Regions from separate parts of the Streptomyces enissocaesilis genome, predicted to be linked through region 1. Evidence: riboswitches for the same ligand, from Rfam matches in the RefSeq annotation. Region 1 holds a riboswitch; each other region holds the start of a gene.
What was found. A riboswitch is a leader RNA that binds a small molecule or an ion and turns the genes downstream of it on or off. The one in region 1 is predicted to bind cobalamin.
Positions count from the first base shown of each region.

Region 2: linked by a shared signal. The riboswitch ahead of ABD374_RS24345 (ABC transporter substrate-binding protein) and the one ahead of ABD374_RS20565 (ribonucleoside-diphosphate reductase subunit alpha) in region 1 are both predicted to bind cobalamin.
Region 3: linked by a shared signal. The riboswitch ahead of ABD374_RS24100 (hypothetical protein) and the one ahead of ABD374_RS20565 (ribonucleoside-diphosphate reductase subunit alpha) in region 1 are both predicted to bind cobalamin.

Region 1 covers NZ_BAAAUD010000041.1:46,533-52,630, forward strand. Annotated here, with positions in the region: gene ABD374_RS20555 (YbdD/YjiX family protein) at 1-91, shown strand, start outside; partial or broken gene ABD374_RS20560 (Uma2 family endonuclease) at 148-731, opposite strand; cobalamin riboswitch at 844-967, shown strand; gene ABD374_RS20565 (ribonucleoside-diphosphate reductase subunit alpha) at 1,111-3,528, shown strand; gene ABD374_RS20570 (ribonucleotide-diphosphate reductase subunit beta) at 3,531-4,538, shown strand; gene ABD374_RS20580 (hypothetical protein) at 4,901-5,353, shown strand; gene ABD374_RS20585 (D-Ala-D-Ala carboxypeptidase family metallohydrolase) at 5,272-6,012, opposite strand.
Region 2 covers NZ_BAAAUD010000047.1:407,832-413,929, reverse strand. Annotated here, with positions in the region: gene ABD374_RS24360 (amino acid permease) at 1-1,314, shown strand, start outside; gene ABD374_RS24355 (M67 family metallopeptidase) at 1,391-1,807, shown strand; gene ABD374_RS34725 (helix-turn-helix domain-containing protein) at 1,696-2,055, opposite strand; gene ABD374_RS24350 (hypothetical protein) at 2,046-2,357, shown strand; cobalamin riboswitch at 2,349-2,484, shown strand; gene ABD374_RS24345 (ABC transporter substrate-binding protein) at 2,526-3,536, shown strand; gene ABD374_RS24340 (FecCD family ABC transporter permease) at 3,545-4,585, shown strand; gene ABD374_RS24335 (ABC transporter ATP-binding protein) at 4,582-5,391, shown strand; gene ABD374_RS24330 (putative leader peptide) at 5,436-5,546, shown strand; gene ABD374_RS24325 (MoaD/ThiS family protein) at 5,640-5,918, shown strand; gene ABD374_RS24320 (PLP-dependent cysteine synthase family protein) at 5,918-6,098, shown strand, end outside.
Region 3 covers NZ_BAAAUD010000047.1:366,906-373,003, forward strand. Annotated here, with positions in the region: tRNA gene ABD374_RS24085 (tRNA-Lys) at 134-207, shown strand; partial or broken gene ABD374_RS24090 (galactose oxidase-like domain-containing protein) at 286-462, shown strand; gene ABD374_RS24095 (glycoside hydrolase family 6 protein) at 532-1,566, opposite strand; cobalamin riboswitch at 1,753-1,881, shown strand; gene ABD374_RS24100 (hypothetical protein) at 1,915-2,133, shown strand; gene ABD374_RS24105 (CbtA family protein) at 2,151-2,957, shown strand; gene ABD374_RS24110 (class F sortase) at 2,921-3,598, opposite strand; gene ABD374_RS34720 (hypothetical protein) at 3,600-4,454, opposite strand; gene ABD374_RS24120 (HAD-IIA family hydrolase) at 4,581-5,360, opposite strand; gene ABD374_RS24125 (hypothetical protein) at 5,434-5,682, opposite strand; gene ABD374_RS24130 (hypothetical protein) at 5,829-6,098, opposite strand, start outside.

The DNA of each region.
Region 1 (6,098 bases):
CGAAGCACCGGTGATGACCCGCCGTCAGTTCGAGCGCGGCCGCACGGACGCCCGCGAGGCGGACCCCCGCGAGGGCTTCCGCTGCTGCTGAGCGGTCCCACAACGGGCCGCCGCGCCCCCTTACGGGGATGCGGCGGCCCGTCGGCGTCAGCGCACCCACTCCTTCAGCGCTTCGGTCTCCAGGGTGATCTCCACCGGGCCCGGCAGCGCCACCTGCTTGCCGAACGGGACCGTGTGCGCGTTCTCGTACCGGACGCCGTCGGGCTCGCTGCAGACGGTCACCTCGCGGGTGTCGCGGTCGATCAGCAGGTAGACCGGGATGCCGGTCTCGGCGTAGGCACGCGGCTTTTCCACCCGGTCGCGCTGGTCGGTGGCGGTGTCGTACGACGTGACCTCGACGACCATCAGCACGGAGTCGGGATCGGCTCACTCGCCCTGCCCCACGAAGGCATCACCGGGTGCGAGTGAGCCGTCGGGGCGCGCACGGCCCTTCCGGCATGCCTGCACCTTCAGTCCCTGGTCGGGGTGGAGCCACAGCTCGGGACGGGACTGCATACAGATGCGTGTCAGCCACTGAATGATTCGCCCGTGGTCCCCGTCCGGCACAACCCTCCCCTCAGCCTCCCGTCGATGAGTTCCCGCCGCACGCCCTCGGTCGTGCGGGCCAGTGTGCGCGTGGCCTCGTCGAATTCTTCGGGGAGCGGGTGGGGCCGGTCGGCGACAGCTGACATGGGGCGTACCTCCGTGTGCTCACGACGATAGCGGAGCGCTGTGACAACCACCTTCGCTCTTCCCGTGTGACACAACATGTGGGGGCCGCTTCACCCAACCGCCCCCACATGTATGCTCATGCTCGCTGTCGCCGCAGGGGAATCCGGTGTGAATCCGGAACTGTCCCGCAACGGTGTGATCGGTGCGCTTCTGCGCACCCAGGAGTCCGAAGACCTGCCGACGGTGTGTCCGGCTCGACCGAACCGGACACCGACACGTCCGGGCCTCGCGGTTGGGCCGGTGGACGCTACGCGGTATGCCGCCCTTCCCGGGGTGACGTGTGCCCGTACGCCCCCCCCGTTCCCCGCCGGCCCCGAGCCGAGCGAGGGAGAGCACCCCGTGACCATCGCGTCAGCCGATCCGGCAACTGCCACGGAGCCGACGGATCCAGCGGAGTCGACGGAGCCGTCCGACGGGCCCGGAGCCGGGACCGCACTGCTGCGGACCCTCACCGACCTGACCGCCGACCTTCCCGACACCGACCCGGGCAGGGTCGCCGCGGCCGCCCTGCGCGGCCGCAACGCGGCGTCGGACGCGGCCGAGCTCCGGGGCCTCGCCACCGACGCCGCCGCCGGGCTGATCTCCGAGGACCCGGCGTACTCCCGGCTCGCGGCACGCCTCCTGACCCGGACGATCCGCGACGAGGCGGCGACGCAGGGCGTCCGCACCTTCTCCGAGTCGGTGTCCGTCGGCCACCGCGAGGGCCTGATCGCCGACCGTACGGCCGGCTTCGTGACCGCCCACGCGGCCCGCCTCGACGCGCTGGTCGACCCGGCCGCCGACGACCGCTTCGGCTACTTCGGCCTGCGCACGGTCTACAGCCGCTACCTCCTGCGCCACCCGATCACCCGTCAGGTGATCGAGACCCCGCAGCACTTCATGCTGCGCGTGGCGTCCGGTCTGGCCAAGGACGACTCCCCCGCGGCCGCCGACGAGGTCGCCGCGCTGTACCGCCTGATGAGCCGCCTGGACTACCTGCCGTCCTCGCCGACGCTCTTCAACTCCGGTACGCGTCACCCGCAGATGTCCTCCTGCTACCTGCTGGACTCGCCGCTCGACGAGCTCGACTCGATCTACGGCCGCTACCACGAGGTCGCGCGCCTCTCCAAGCACGCGGGCGGCATCGGCCTCTCGTACTCCCGCATCCGCGCCCGCGGCTCCCTGATCCGCGGCACCAACGGTCACTCGAACGGCATCGTCCCCTTCCTGCGCACCCTCGACTCGTCGGTCGCCGCCGTCAACCAGGGCGGCCGGCGCAAGGGCGCGGCCTGCGTCTACCTGGAAACCTGGCACGCGGACATCGAGGAGTTCCTGGAACTGCGCGACAACACGGGCGAGGAGGCGCGGCGTACGCACAACCTGAACCTCGCGCACTGGATCCCCGACGAGTTCATGCGCCGCGTCGACGCGGACACCGACTGGTCGCTGTTCTCGCCCGCGGACGTTCCCGAGCTCGTCGACCTGTGGGGCGACGCGTTCGACCGGGCGTACCGCAAGGCGGAGGCGGACGGTCTGGCCCGTACGACGATTCCCGCGCGCCAGCTGTACGGCCGGATGATGCGTACCCTCGCGCAGACCGGGAACGGCTGGATGACGTTCAAGGACGCGTCGAACCGTACGGCGAACCAGACCGCCGAGCCGGGCTCCGTCGTCCACTCCTCGAACCTGTGCACCGAGATCCTGGAGGTCACGGACGACGGTGAGACGGCCGTCTGCAACCTCGGTTCCGTCAACCTCGGTTCGTTCGTGTCCCGGAACGGCGAGATCGACTGGGAGCGGCTGGACGAGACCGTCCGTACCGCCGTCACCTTCCTCGACCGCGTCGTCGACATCAACTTCTACCCGACCGAGCAGGCCGGCCGCTCCAACGCCAAGTGGCGCCCGGTGGGTCTGGGCGCGATGGGTCTCCAGGACGTCTTCTTCAAGCTGCGCCTGCCCTTCGACTCCCCCGAGGCGCTCGCCCTCTCCACGCGGATCGCCGAGCGCATCATGCTCGCCGCGTACGAGGCGTCCTGCGACCTCGCCGAGGTCAGCGGCCCGCTCCCGGCCTGGGAGAAGACCCGCGCGGCGCGCGGCGTCCTGCACCCCGACCACTACGGCGTCGAGGTCACCTGGCCGGAGCGGTGGGACGCGCTGCGCGCCCGTGTCGCGAAGACCGGAATGCGCAACTCCCTGCTCCTCGCGATCGCGCCGACCGCGACCATCGCGTCGATCGCGGGCGTGTACGAGTGCATCGAGCCGCAGGTCTCCAACCTCTTCAAGCGCGAGACGCTCAGCGGTGAGTTCCTCCAGGTCAACGCCTACCTGGTGGAGGACCTGAAGAAGCTCGGCGTCTGGGACGCCCAGTCCCGCGAGGCGCTGCGCGAGTCCAGCGGCTCGGTGCAGGGCTTCAGCTGGATCCCCGAGGAGGTACGGGCCCTCTACCGCACCGCCTGGGAGATCCCGCAGCGCGGACTGATCGACATGGCGGCGGCCCGTACGCCGTACCTCGACCAGTCGCAGTCCCTGAACCTCTTCCTGGAGACGCCGACCATCGGGAAGCTCTCCTCGATGTACGCGTACGCGTGGAAGAAGGGGCTGAAGACGACGTACTACCTGCGCTCGCGCCCCGCGACCCGCATCGCCCGGGCCGCGGGCTCCGGCGCGGCGGCCGCGGCCCCCGTCCCCGTCCCCGTACAGCAGGCCCCCGCCGCTCCCGACGCGGACGCGATCGCCTGCTCCCTTGAGAACCCCGAGTCCTGCGAGGCGTGCCAGTAATCATGAGTGACAAGAACCTTCTCGACCCGGGCTTCGAGCTGACCCTGCGCCCCATGCGCTACCCGGACTTCTACGAGCGCTACCGGGACGCGATCAAGAACACATGGACGGTGGAGGAGGTCGACCTCCACTCGGACGTCGCCGATCTCGCGAAGCTCTCGCCCGGTGAGCAGCACATGATCGGCCGGCTGGTCGCGTTCTTCGCGACGGGCGACTCGATCGTCTCCAACAACCTGGTGCTGACGCTCTACAAGCACATCAACTCCCCCGAAGCGCGCCTCTACCTCTCGCGCCAGCTCTTCGAGGAGGCCGTCCACGTCCAGTTCTACTTGACGCTGCTGGACACCTACCTCCCCGACCCGGACGACCGCGCGGCGGCGTTCGACGCGGTGGAGGAGATCCCCTCGATCCGTGAGAAGGCGCAGTTCTGCTTCACGTGGATGGACTCGGTCGAGAAGATCGACCGCCTGGAGACGAAGGCCGACCGCCGCCGCTTCCTGCTGAACCTGATCTGCTTCGCGGCGTGCATCGAGGGGCTGTTCTTCTACGGCGCGTTCGCGTACGTCTACTGGTTCCGCTCGCGCGGCCTGCTGCACGGCCTGGCGACCGGCACCAACTGGGTGTTCCGCGACGAGACGATGCACATGAACTTCGCGTTCGAGGTCGTGGACACCGTCCGCAAGGAGGAGCCGGACCTCTTCGACGACGCCCTGCAGCAGCAGGTCACGGACATGCTGAAGGAAGCCGTCGAGGCGGAGCTCCAGTTCGGCCGCGACCTGTGCGGTGACGGCCTGCCCGGAATGAACACCGAGTCGATGCGCGAGTACCTCCAGTGCGTCGCCGACCAGCGCCTGGAGCGCCTCGGTTTCGCCCCGGTGTACGGCTCGCAGAACCCGTTCTCCTTCATGGAGCTCCAGGGCGTGCAGGAGCTGACGAACTTCTTCGAGCGCCGTCCGTCGGCGTACCAGGTCGCGGTCGAGGGCTCGGTCGCCTTCGACGACGACTTCTAGACCGCGGGTCCCGGACCGCGCGTTCCGGACCGCGAGCGGGCGGTCGCGCCTGGCGTCGCGGAGGATCGTGCCCCACCAGAGAAGCTGGTCGAGCATGGCCTCCGCGGCGCCGTTGGGCCCTTCCGGGTCCTTCAAGGTCCCGTGGGGGCCGAAGAGCTCGTAGTAACGGGGGAACGAGACGCAGTCGCGGACCGTGTGGGCGTGGAGCCCGTTGAAGACCTGGCGGAGTTGTCCGATCGCCAGGAGACCGCCGCTGCAGCCGACGAGCCGCCCTCGAGCAGGGCCCCTTCCGGCCGGACGGCCATGCCGCCCTGCTCGCGGACGAGTCGGCCGTCACCGGCGGCCCCGGATTCACCGGGCGGGTGGACACCCTGCCGGGCCTTCCCCAGTCCAGCGGCATCACGCGCCTGGTCCACCCCGAGGCGGGCGAGCCGAGGCCGGCGTACGAGGCGCTCGAACTGCCCGCCGCCGACGACCAGCGCCTCCTCGCCCACCTGCCCGCCGACGACAGCACGTCCGCCGCCCTCGACCGCCTCACCGCCGCCGGTCCCGGGGGCACTGCGCGCGGTCCCGGGCCGACGCGGACCGCGCGGGACCGTTCAGGCGGCAGCGCGGTCCGCGGGCGGCCGACGGCGGCCGGCGGCGTCGAGCACCGGCGACGCCTTCGTCCGAGTGCGGTGCGGACCGACCGCACTCCAGGGGCTGGGGCGGACCCCGGGGCGGGCCCGTCCGGTCAGGAGACGCCGCAGCTGGACGCGGACCAGAAGCGGCTCGCGCGGTGGTCCAGGTGGGTGTGGTCGCCGTGGCCCGGGTAGCCGGGGCCGAGGATGCCGTTGAAGCCGTGGTGACGGGCCTGCTTGGCCAGCGTGCACAGGGAGTGCGGGCCGGAGCCGAGGTCGGCGGCGTCGCCGTACAGGTGGCGGCTGCTCGACGCCCCGCCCACCGCGTCGTTGCAGGCGTGGGAGCGGAAGCCGCTGGTGACCCGGATGGACTGGTCCCCGAGGGCGTGCCGGAGTGCTTCCAGCTTCCACATGGTGCGCAGGGCGTTCGACTTGGCGGTGGCGGCGCTCACCGCCCCGCCGGACCAGGTGCTGTTGCAGGTGTTGAGCTCGGCGTACGAGAAGTGGACGGGCGTGCAGTCGTCGTCCTGGAGGTCGTAGAGCTTGCTGAAGGTGGCGGGGCCCGCGACGCCGTCCGAGGAGAGCCCGTACGCGGACTGGAAGCGCTTGACGGCGGCGGTGGTGGCGGGGCCGTACTCGCCGTCGACGGCGAGCACCGCGCCGTAGCCCGGGTAGCCGCCGAGCCGGATCTGGAGCTGGGTGACGTCGGCTCCGGTGGCGCCCTGGGAGAGGGTGCGGGACCAGGTGTAGCAGCCGTCGGCGTGCGCGGTGCCCGCGGTGGCGACCGCCCCGCCCAACGTTGCGACCATGAGCATGACAAAACAGAGGACGGATCTCGCCGTACGCCGGAACATGGGGCCTCCATACCGAGGAGCAGAGGGGCACAGGAGCGGGGGGCACGCCCGAGACTGGCGCCTCCGCGCACACACGTCAACAGGGC
Region 2 (6,098 bases), on a different contig from region 1:
CTCTTCCTCGGCGCGGGCAAGGGCATCTCCATCGCCGGCCCCAGCCTGATCCTGGCCTACGCCATGGCGGGCCTGGTCATCTTCTTCATCATGCGGGCGCTCGGCGAGCTCCTCATGTACCGCCCGGTCTCCGGCTCCTTCTCCGAGTACGCCCGCGAGTTCGTCGGCCCCTTCGCGGGCTTCGTGACCGGCTGGACGTACTGGCTCTTCTGGGTCGTCACCGGCATCACCGAGGTCACCGCGGCCTCGGAGTACATGCAGTACTGGACCAAGAACACGGACGGCTGGACCGACCAGCCGCAGTGGGTCTTCGCCCTGGTCTTCACGGTCGCCCTCTTCTGCGTGAACCTGATCTCCGTCAAGCTCTTCGGCGAGCTGGAGTTCTGGTTCTCGATGGTCAAGGTGACCGCGATCGTCGGCATGATCCTGATCTGCGCCGGCATCCTCACCCTCGGCTTCTCCGACGCCGGCGACACCGCCTCGGTGACCCTGCTCTGGGACCAGGGCGGCTTCTTCCCCCACGGCATCGGCCAGACCGTGATGAGCCTCCAGCTGGTCATGTTCGCCTTCCTCGCCGTCGAGCTGGTCGGCGTCACCGCGGGCGAGGCCAAGGACCCGGAGACGGTCCTGCCCAAGGCCATCAACACCGTCCCGTGGCGCATCGCCGTCTTCTACGTCGGCGCGCTGATCATGATCCTGTCGGTCGTCCCGTGGACCCACTTCCAGCCGGGCGTCTCGCCGTTCGTGGCGGCCTTCGAGAAGATGGGTCTCGGCGTCGGCGCGGCCATCGTCAACTTCGTGGTCCTCACGGCCGCCCTGTCCTCCTGCAACTCGGGCATGTACTCCACCGGCCGCATGCTGCGCGACCTCGCGCTCAACGGCCAGGGCCCGAAGTTCTTCACCAGGCTGACCAGGAACGGCCTGCCCCTGGTGGGCACGGCCTTCTCCGCCGTCCTGATGCTGGCCGGCGTGTGGATCAACTACCAGTGGCCGGGCAAGGCGTTCAACTACGTCGTCTCCTTCGCGACCATCTCCGGCATGTGGGCCTGGATCATGATCCTGGTCAGCCAGATCCGCTACCGGGCCAAGTCCGACCGCGGCGAACTGCCGAAGTCCTCCTTCCGGGCCCCGGGAGCGCCGTACACGAGCTGGTTCGCCCTCCTCTTCATCGGCATGGTCGTCGTGATCATGGGCATCGGCGAGGACACGCGGATCCCGCTGTACTGCGCGCCCGTGTGGGCCCTGCTGCTCGGTGTCTCGTGGCTGATGCTCAAGAAGCGCGACACCGCGCAGAGTCTCCCGCCCCGGTCCTGACCTCCCCGGTCCAGCATGCGGTCCCGTCCGTACCACCCCTCGGTACGGGCGGGGCCCTTTGCTTATCCTGGGGCCCATGCTGACCCTTTCCCAGGCCCTGTACGACCAGATCGTCGCGCACGCCCGCGCCGACCACCCCGACGAGGCCTGCGGCGTGGTCGCGGGACCGGCCGGTTCCGGGCGCCCCGAGCGCTTCATCCCGATGCTGAACGCCGCCCGCTCGCCCACGTTCTACGAGTTCGACTCCTCGGACCTGCTCAAGCTCTACCGCGACATGGACGACCGGGACGAGGAGCCCGTGATCATCTACCACTCGCACACCGCCACCGAGGCCTACCCGTCGCGCACCGACATCAGCTACGCGAACGAGCCCGGCGCCCACTACGTCCTGGTCTCCACCGCCGACACGGACGACGCCGGCCCCTTCCAGTTCCGTTCGTTCCGCATCGTGGACGGCGTGATCACGGAGGAAGACGTCAAGGTCGAGGGGTAACCGCCGCCGGCCACGGCCGTACCGCGAAAGCGTGCGGCGTACGCGGACGGGGCCACCCCGAAGCGCCGGGCGAAGGCCCGGCGCGGGCTCTCGTCGCTGCCGGTGCCACTGCGCGCGGCCGCCCCGGTGACCCCGGCCCCGCCCTCCAGCAGGACGCGCGCCGCCTCCAGCCGTACGCCCTCCACGAACCCGGCGGGCGAGGTGCCCGTACGGTCCCGGAACGGCCGCGTCGGATGGCGTGCCGACACCCGCCCGGCGGGCCGTCGCCCGCAGGCTGCGGCCGGCCGCCGGATCGGCGACGACGGCGCCGAGCAGCGGACGCACCACCGGATCACGGGTCGGCGGCGTACGGGACGCGGCGGACCACCGCGACCGGCCGCCGGGCCGCTGGAGGAACACCACCAGGTCGATCACCCCCGAACCGGACACCGCCTTCGGCAACGTCAAGGCCGGCGTACGGGAGCACTTCGTGCCCGGATACGAGCGCGGCGACTTCGCCGAGACCGTCCAGGACTCCGCCCGGCCCGAGTGGGGCCGGCCAGAGCCCTGATGGGAGACTGGGCGCGACCCGGGCGGCAGGACCCAGGAAGCCGGTGCGAATCCGGCACGGTCCCGCCACTGTGACCAGGCATCAGCACGCCTGGAAGCCAGGAACTGACCTGCCGCCTTCCGCACCACCGACCAGGGGACGAGGAAATCCCCCGGAGGAGGCACCACCGTGTCCAGCCGCACCCGGCGTTCCCGCCGCGCACTCGTCGCCGCCACCGCCACCCTGCTCCCCCTCACCGCTTGCGGCACCGGGGCACCCGCGGACGGCGGCAACAAGCCCGGCCCCGCCGCGAAAGCGGCCCCCGGCTTCCCCTACACCGTCACCAACTGCGGTGTGAAGACGACGTACCAGGCACCCCCCACCCGCGTCGTCACCATGAACCAGCACGTCACCGAGGTGATGCTGGAACTCGGCCTCGCCAAGTCCCTCGCCGGGACCGCCTACCTCGACGACAAGGTGCTCCCCGCGTACGAGAAGGAGTACAAGGCCGCCCCGGTGCTGGCCGAGGAGTACCCCTCGTACGAGAAGCTGCTCGCCGCCAACCCCGACTTCGTGTACGGCGGTTACGCGTCCGCCTTCGCCGCCGGCGACGGCCGGAGCCGCGAGGCACTGAAGAAGTCCGGCATCGACTCCCGTCTCAACGTGGAGTCCTGCCCCGGCGCCGGCCGGACGACCATGGACGACCTCTACCGGGAAATCCGCGAGGTCGGCCGCACCTTCGGCATCGGCGACCGCGCCGAACGCTGGATCGACCGGGCCGAGGCGAGGGCCGCCGCCACCGGGAAGAAGCTGAAGGACACCCGCCCCGTCCCCGTCTTCGTCTACGACAGCGGCGACAAAACCGCCTTCACCGTCGGCGGCGCCGGCATCGGCAACGAAATGATCACCCGTGCGGGCGGCAGGAACGTCTTCGCCGACCTCCCCAAGGCATTCGGCGACGCCTCCTGGGAGAGCGTCGTCGACCGCCGGCCCGAGGTGATCCTCATCGTCGACTACGGCGCCACCACCGTCGCCCAGAAGAAGAAGCGCCTGCTCGAAGACCCGGCCCTCGCCGACGTCCCCGCCATCAAGAACAAGCGCTTCGCCGTCCTGCCGCTCTCCGACATGGTCCTCGGCGTACGGGCGCCCGCCGCCGTCGACACCCTCGCGCGCCGGCTCCACACCGAGCCCGGGAAGTAGCGGACGCCGTGAGCTGCAAGACCCCCGCCGCCCGCGGGCGGCTGCGCCACGCCCTGGTCCTCACCGCGCTCGCCGCCCTGCTCGCCGGGGCGGCCGTCGCCGGACTCGCCCTGGGGTCGGTACGGATCCCGGCCGGCCAGGTCCTGGACATCGTCACCGGCTCCGCCGGGCCCGGCCCGTACCGCACGATCGTCCTCGACGTACGGCTGCCGCGCGTCCTGCTCGGTGCCGTCGTCGGCGCCGGGCTCGCCGTCATCGGCACCGTCCTCCAGGCCCTCGTGCGCAACCCCCTCGCCGACCCCTTCCTCCTCGGCGTCTCCTCCGGCGCCTCGGTCGGCGCGGTCGGCGTCATCGTGCTCGGCATCGGCGCGGGCCTCGCCACCACCGTCACCGTCCCGCTCGCCGCCTTCGCGGGCGCGCTCGGCTCCCTGGTCCTCGTGTACGGGCTCGCGCGCGGCGGCGGCGCCCTGACCACCGGACGCCTCGTCCTCGCCGGAGTCGCCGTCTCCTACATCCTGTCCGCCCTGACCAGCCTGATTCTGGTCACCTCGGCCCGCGCCGACCACCTCAAGGAGATCCTCCACTGGACCCTCGGCGGCCTCGGCAGCGCCCGCTGGGACATGCTCGCGCTCCCCGCCGGCGTCCTGGCCGCCGGCACGGCCGCCCTCCTCACCCTCGCCCGCCCCCTCGACCTCCTCCTGGCGGGGGAGGAGGGCGCCACCGCCCTCGGCCTCGACACCGGCCGCTTCCGCGCCGCCGTCTTCGTCCTGGCCTCGCTGCTCACCGGCGTCCTCGTCGCCTTCAGCGGCGCGATCGGCTTCATCGGCCTGATGGTCCCGCACGCCGCCCGGCTGGCCGTCGGCGCCGGACACCGCAGACTGCTGCCCGTCGCCGCACTCGGCGGGGCGCTCTTCCTGGTCGTGGCCGACCTGGCCGCCCGTACCGTCGCCGCGCCCCAGGACGTCCCCGTCGGCGTACTCACCGCCCTCACCGGCGGCCCGTTCTTCCTGTGGATGCTGCGCCGCCGCCCCGAAGGAGCCCCCGCATGACGACCCTCACCGCGGAAGACCTCTCGTACGGCACCGGAGGCCGCCACCTCGTCGACGGCGTCACCCTCACCGCCGCCGACGGCGAGACCGTCGGCCTGGTCGGCCCCAACGGCAGCGGCAAGACGACCCTCCTGCGCTGCGTGTACGGAACGCTGCGCCCCACCCACGGCCGCGTCCTCCTCGACGGCGACGACCTGCACACCATGAGCGCCAGGGCCCGCGCCCGGCGCATCGCGACCGTCCCGCAGGACGGCCGGGCCGACTTCGAACTGACCGTCCGCGAAGTCGTCGCCATGGGCCGCTCGCCGCACAAACGCTTCTGGGAACAGGACACGGAAACCGACGCGGACCTCGTACGCACGGCCCTCGCCCGGGTCGGCGTCGCGGACCTCGCCGAGCGCGGCTTCCCGTCCCTCTCCGGCGGCGAACGCCAGCGGACCCTGATGGCGCGCGCCCTGGTCCAGCAGCCCGCCCTCGTCGTACTCGACGAACCGACCAACCACCTGGACATCCGCTACCAGCTGGAAATCCTCAGCCTGGTCCGCGACTTGGGCACCACCAACCTCCTCGCCCTGCACGACCTGAACCTCGCCGCGTACTACTGCGACCGCATCTACGTCCTGGACGGCGGCCGCGTCGTCGCCTCCGGCCCCCCGCAAGAGGTCCTCACAGCCGGCCTCCTGCGCACCGTCTACGGCGTATCGGCCGAGGTCAGCACCCATCCGACGACCGGCGTCCCGACCGTCGTCTACCTCCCGCCGCCCGGACTCCGTCCATCTGTCGAACGCTTTCCGACCACCATGTGAGATCACATGCCGGGAAAGGGGCCGGGAATCTATACGATGACCGCATGGTTCCCCACGACGTGAGCGAGACGACGCCGAGCACCGTGCTGCTCGTGGCGCGCCTGCACGTCGACCTGTGCCGGCTCGCCAGCGCGATCTGTACGGCCGCCGCCTGAGCCGCGGGCCCCATCGAGCACACGCACGCCCCTGCGCGGGGGACTGACTGCCGCGCGCCTTTCACGCCACCCTCCTGACAGGAGTCGAAAGCCATGGCCATCGAGGTCCGCATCCCGACCATCCTCCGCACCTACACCGACGGCGCCAAGGCCGTCGAAGGCAACGGCGACACCCTCGCCGGTCTCTTCGCGGACCTGGAGTCCCGCCACACCGGCATCCAGGAGCGCATCGTCGAGGGCGGCCAGCTGCGCCGCTTCGTCAACGTCTACCTCAACGACGAGGACGTCCGCTTCCTCGACGGCATCGACACCAAGCTCGCCGACGGCGACAGCATCACCATCCTCCCGGCCGTCGCCGGCGGCATGGTCTGATGCGGTACGACTCCCCGCTGGCGGCGGTCGGCAACACGCCGCTCGTCCGCCTCCCGCGGCTGTCCCCCTCCGACGACGTCCGCATCTGGGCCAAGCTGGAGGACCGCAACCCCACCGGTTCGATCAAGGACCGCCCCGCGCTCCACATGGTCGAACAGGCCGAGAAGGACGGCCGGTTGA
Region 3 (6,098 bases), on a different contig from region 1:
ACACAGGTGACAGTGTTTCAACTACCTTTACATAATGCATGTTAACGGCACAAATAAATACTAATCGGACATTTCTCGGCGTGGCCGGTCCCGAGCACGCGCGCCGGTCGGGTAAAGTTCTCCGAGTCAGCAGGCGCCGCTAGCTCAGTTGGTTAGAGCAGCTGACTCTTAATCAGCGGGTCCGGGGTTCGAGTCCCTGGCGGCGCACGCACCACCGAAGCCCCCTCACTCCGTGTGAGGGGGCTTCGGTATGCGCACGCCGCGTCCGTCAAGGACGCGAAGCCGATGCGGCCCGGCGCCGTCCCCCGTGTCACCGACCTCGACCAGCGCACGGTCGTGCCGAAGGCGGGGAAGGCGGGCGACGGCATCTCGGTCACCGTGCCGAGGAACCGGGCGCCGGTCCCGTCCGGCTGCTCCCTGCTCTTCGTGACGGGCGGCCGGGGCACACCCTCGGAGGGCGTCTGGGCCGAGGTCCCTCGGCGGCCACGGGCGCGGACGCACCCGGGCAGGGCGGCAGAGGGAGGGCCGTGGTTACTTCTGCGCGTTGCGGGCCAGTTCGAGCGCGTACTCCTCGTACCACTCCCCCGCCTTCGGGCCGCCCTTGCAGTCGCCGTCCGACTCGCCGGGACGCTTGATCCACAGGTAGGCGTCGACCAGGTCGTCGCCGGTCTTGGTGGTCGGCTTCTCACCGAGCGCGCGGCCCGGCGGATTGCACCAGTTCTCCGCGGGGTCGCCCCCGGTGTACGGGCCGTTGCCGTTGCGGCTGGTGTCGATCACGAAGGGCTTGCCGCCGGCCTTCGCCGAGAGCCTCTTGCCGAAGTCCCTGCTCACCCCGGTGGTCTGGAAGTTGGAGACGTTCACCGAGAAGCCGTCGGCGTCCGCGATGCCCGCCCGCCGGAGCGGCTCGAACAGCGCGTCGGGCGACTTCCAGCCCGCGTTGCCCGCGTCCAGGTACACCTTGGCCTTCGGCTGCCGCTTGAGCCGCGTGACGGCGTCCTCGAGGAGGTCGTACCGCTCCTCGTGGAACTCCTCGGGCGTGCAGCCGTCGACCAGGTGCAGCAGCGCGTCCGGCTCCAGGATCACGGTGGCCGGGCGGCCGCCGATGCCCCGGGCGACCTCGTCGACCCACGCCCGGTAGGCGTCGCCGTCGGCCGCGCCGCCCTTCGAGAACTGCCCGCAGTCGCGGTGCGGGATGTTGTAGAGGACGAGCAGCGCGTCACGGTCGGCCTTCTCGGCCGCCTCGGTGAAGCCCCTGGCCTGCGCCTCGGCGTTCTCCGAGAGGATCCACTCGGCGGCCGGCTGCTCGGCGATCCTCCTGATCAGCCCGGCCTTCTCGTCGTCGCCCCGCTCGGCGTACTCCGCGACCTGCCGGGCGGCCCTTCCTTCCGGATTGACCCAGTACGGGTCACTGCCCTTCGGCTGCTGCTTCACCGACGGCTGCTCCGTCTCGCCGCCCCCGTCGCCGCCGGACGAGGAACAGCCCGTCAGCAGCAGCGCGGCGCCCACGGCCCCCACCGCGACCGCCCGGACACCCCTGCGCCCACGGTCGCCGCACCTGCCGTACATCCACTCCCCCTCGACCGCACCGACATGGCTGAGAACCCCCCGGCCTCCCCCGGACACATCCGGGCGAAACCATCGTGACACACGGGTCCGTCACCGGACATGGGAGACAGGGGGCGCGGGGCGGGCGGGCCCGCGCGGCGCCCTGTTGACAGTGTTCAGCCAGGCTGGGACTCTCCGGGGGACAACTCCACACATCGAGACGACGGTGGACAGGAACCCGGTGCGATTCCGGGACGGTCCCGCCACTGTGACCGCACGAGAGCCCGGGTGCCCCCGTACGGAAGTCAGGAACTGACCCGTCGTTCTCCTGCCATGGGGCGTGGAAACCCCAGAAGGAGGCTCACCGGTATGTCACTGCACACCGCGCAGCACACCGACACCGCGGCGGTCGCGTCCGCCGCGGCCGGCACCCGCGACTGGCTGATCATGGCCGCCGCGGCGATCGTCGCGCTGATCGCGCTCTACGCGGTCTTCATGGACAACGGCACGGTCGTCTCCGCGACCGGCGACTACCTGCACGAGTTCTCGCACGACGGCCGGCACCTCTTCGGTGCCCCCTGCCACTGATCGGGGCCGTACGCACCATGTCCGCACCTGTCACACCCGTACTGCCCCTGCTCGGGCGCGGGCTGGCGGCGGGCGGGGTGGCCGGCCTTGCCGCCGGCCTCTTCTCGCTGCTCCTCGCCGAGCCCCTGATGGACCGCGCGATCCGCCTCGAAGAGGCACGCTCCGCCGCCGCGGAGCATGCCCACGGGGCGGCCGCCACGGCCGTCCAGCACCACGAGGAACTCTTCTCCCGCTCCACCCAGCACGCCGGCCTGGTCGTCACGGCGGTCGTCGCGGGCCTCGCGCTGGGCGCCCTGTCCGCCCTCGCGTACGCCCTGGTGCACCGCCGTACGGGGATCGGCGAACGGCCGTGGCCCCGCGCCCTGACCTTCGGCGCGGCCGCCTTCGTGGCGGTCTCGCTGCTGCCGGGGCTGCGCTACCCGGCGAGCCCGCCGGGTGTCGGGGACTCCGGCACCGTGGCCGACCGCCAGGCCCTGTGGCTGGCCGCCGTCGTGATCGGCGTCCTCGGCATGGTGCTGGCGTGGCAGGTGTACGTACGCCTCGCCGGCCGGCCGGTCCCGGTGCGCCAGATCGCGGTGGCCGTCACGGCGGTGGCGACGCTGGCGGTGCTCTTCGCGCTGCCGGGCAACCCGGACGAGGTGCCGGTGGCGGCGACGCTGCTGTGGGACTTCCGGATGCTGTCGCTGGCCTCGCACGCGCTGCTGTGGGCGGTGTTCGCGGCGGTGTTCGGCGGGCTCGGGCTGCGGGCCGCGGGGCGTGGGCGGGGCCTGTCCCCGGGGCCCGTTCCTCAGACGCCGGCCGGACTGGAGGCGCCCGTCAGGTAGGCCGACACCACGACGTTCGCCGTGTAGGTGCGGGCCTTCTTGTCGTACGTGCCCCCGCAGGTGATCAGGCGCAGTTCCGCCCGGCCGCTCTCGCGGGGGCCGTACACCTTCTGCGGGTCGAAGCGTTCGCGGGTGAAGACCTGGACGTCGTCGACGGTGAACTCCAGGCTCTCGCCACCGGCCCCCGTCACCCGGACCTTCGCGCCGGGGCGGGTCGCGCTCAGGTGGTAGAAGACGGCCGGTCTGCTCTCGGTGTCGACGTGGCCGACGAGCAGGGCGGCCCCCGCCGCGCCCGGCCTGGTCCCGTCCCCGTACCAGCCGACCCTCGACGGCTGGCTGTACGGCGGCGGATCGACGGCGCCCGTCGTGTCGAGCCCGCGCGGCACGACGGGCGCCGTGACGCCGATGGACGGCACCTCGACGCGCTGCGGCGCCGCGCCCTCGACGGGGGCGTGCGCCGGAGGCAGCACCGCCCCCAGCGGGCGGCCGACCGCGGCCACGTCCCCGGTGGTCGGTGCCGAGCTGCCGCCGGGGCCGTCGGCCGTCCCGCGGCCCCACAGCCACAGCGCGAGCAGCAGCACCGCCCAGGCGACGCCGGTCAGCAGCCGTGCGCCGCCGGACGGCTTGTCCTCGCCGGACACGTCAGTCCGTGTCCGTACGCCGGCGCCGCGCACTCCGGTACGCCACGGCCACGGCCGCCACGCCCGCCAGCACGAGGCCGATCACGGTGTGCGGTGTCCCGGGCCCGTCCTCCTCGGCCGCGGCGAGCTGCGCCGTACCGCCGCCGCCCGCGTGCACGGGGGCGTGGGGGGTCGGGTGGTGGTCGGGGCGCTGGTCCGAGCGGTGGTCGGGGCGGTGGTCGGGGCCCTGGCCCGGGTGGTTGTCGGGGCGCTGGCCGGGACGGTGGTCCGGGTACTGGCCGGGGTCCTGGTCCGGGCGGTGCTCGGGACGCTGGCCGGGGTCCTGGTCCGGGTGGCGGTCGGGGCCCTGGTCAGAGTTCTGGTCCGGGCGCTGACCGGGACGCTGGCCGGAATTTTCCTCCGGGCGCTGGTCGGGGCGCTGGCCGGGCTGGTCGGGACGCTGGCCGGACTGGTCGGGCTGGTCGGGACGCTGGCCGGACTTGTCCGGGCGCTGGCCGGGCTTGTCGGGACGGACGACGGTGACGGTCCCCTTGGCCTGGCCGCCGTCCTTGCACTTCACCCGGATCTCGTACTCCTTGGGCTGGGCGTCCGACCGGATGTGGGCCTCGGTGAAGAGGGCGCCGCGGTCCGGGGCCGGGCTGAAGTGGACGGCCGTCGAGAAGGCGTCGGACGTGCCGGTGGCCTTCCCGCCCTTGCACACGTCTACCCGCAGATCCACCTCCCCGCCGGGCGCGATGGTGGACGGCGTGACGGCGATCCGGCCTTCGGCCCCGTCACCGGCGTGGGCCGTCGCGGCCGGCGTGACGACCACCGCGGCCGCCACGCCGGCACACAGAGCGAACTGCAATGAGCGCATAGTGAACCTCCTGGTCCTACGAAGATTCACCGGTACGGGCCGTTTCCGCATCTCCAGGGGCGCGTCAGTGCGCCGTACGGGCCCAGGAGCGCGCCGCGCGGCGGCCGGGCCGGGCGGACGGCCGGGTCAGACGCGGTCGACGAGGTCCGCGATCGAGTCGACGATCGTCGACGGCCGGAACGGATAACGGTCGACGTCCGCCGGCCCCGTCAGACCGGTCAGTACGAGAAACGTCTCCATGCCCGCTTCCAGCCCCGCCAGGACGTCCGTGTCCATCCGGTCGCCGATCATCGCGCTGGTCTCGGAGTGCGCGCCGATCGCGTTGAGTCCGGTCCGCATCATCAGCGGGTTGGGCTTGCCCGCGAAGTACGGGTCCTTGCCGGTCGCCTTGGTGATCAGTGCGGCGACGGCTCCGGTGGCGGGCAGCGGACCCTCACGGCTCGGGCCGGTCTCGTCGGGGTTGGTGCAGATGAAGCGCGCACCGGCGTTGATGAGCCGGATCGCCTTGGTGAGTGCCTCGAAGCTGTACGTACGGGTCTCGCCCAGGACGACGTAGTCCGGGTCGTGGTCGGTCAGGACGTAACCGATGTCGTGCAGCGCGGTGGTCAGTCCCGCCTCGCCGATGACGTACGCCGTGCCGCCGGGCCGCTGGTCGTCGAGGAAGCGGGCGGTGGCGAGCGCCGAGGTCCAGATGTTCTCCACGGGCACGTCGAGGCCCATGCGGAAGAGGCGCGCGTGCAGGTCGCGGGCGGTGTAGATCGAGTTGTTCGTGAGGACCAGGAACGGCCTGCCCGATTCGCGCAGCCGCTTGATGAAGGCATCGGCGCCGGGGATGGGCGTGCCCTCGTGGATGAGAACGCCGTCCATGTCGGTGAGCCATGATTCGATCGGCTTGCGCTCTGCCATGTGCCGGACTCCTGCCGTACGCAAAAAAACGCTGGGGCGCCCGGACCACGCCGTCCGGGCGCCCCCACCTTAATCAGACTGCCGTGATCTTGACCCCGTCGACCACCCGGTACCAGATGTTGCTGCCGGTGCGGCGGAAGCCGACGCCGGCGGCCCCGGCCGGGACGTCGAGGGTCGGCGACCGGGGCTGCGAGACGACGAGGCGGGAGGAGAAGGACGAGTCCGGCTCGAAGCCGGTGTCCGGGCGCGGGACGCGGGAGACGGCGGCGTACGTGCTCTTCATGGCGGCGATGTGGGCCTTCACGGCGTAGTACTGGGGCACGCGGCCGTGCTCGGGGACGCCGGAGCGGATCGGTGCGCCGGGGTCGTGGTCGTGCGCGTTCGGGGAGTCCTTCGGGTAGTCCGCGCAGGGATGTCGGCAGACGGCCGTGAAGGCGGCGCGGCACGGCGGTGGCGGGGACGGCCGGTTCAGCGGTGGGGCGCGCGGTGGCGCCGGGCCACCGCCACAAGAGCCGCGCCGCCGAGGACGAAGGCGCCTGCGAGGGCCCCGAGCACGGGCAGGTGGTCCTGGCCGGTCCGGGCGAGGGCGGGAGGTTCGTGGAGACCGCTCCTCGGGTCGTCGCCGGGGCGGTGGCCGTCGGGGGAGCCGGTGGGGGCGTCCGGCTCCGGGGCGACGGGGGAGCCGGTTTCCGCATCCGGGTCCGAATCGGCATGCGTATCGACGTCGGCATGCGTATC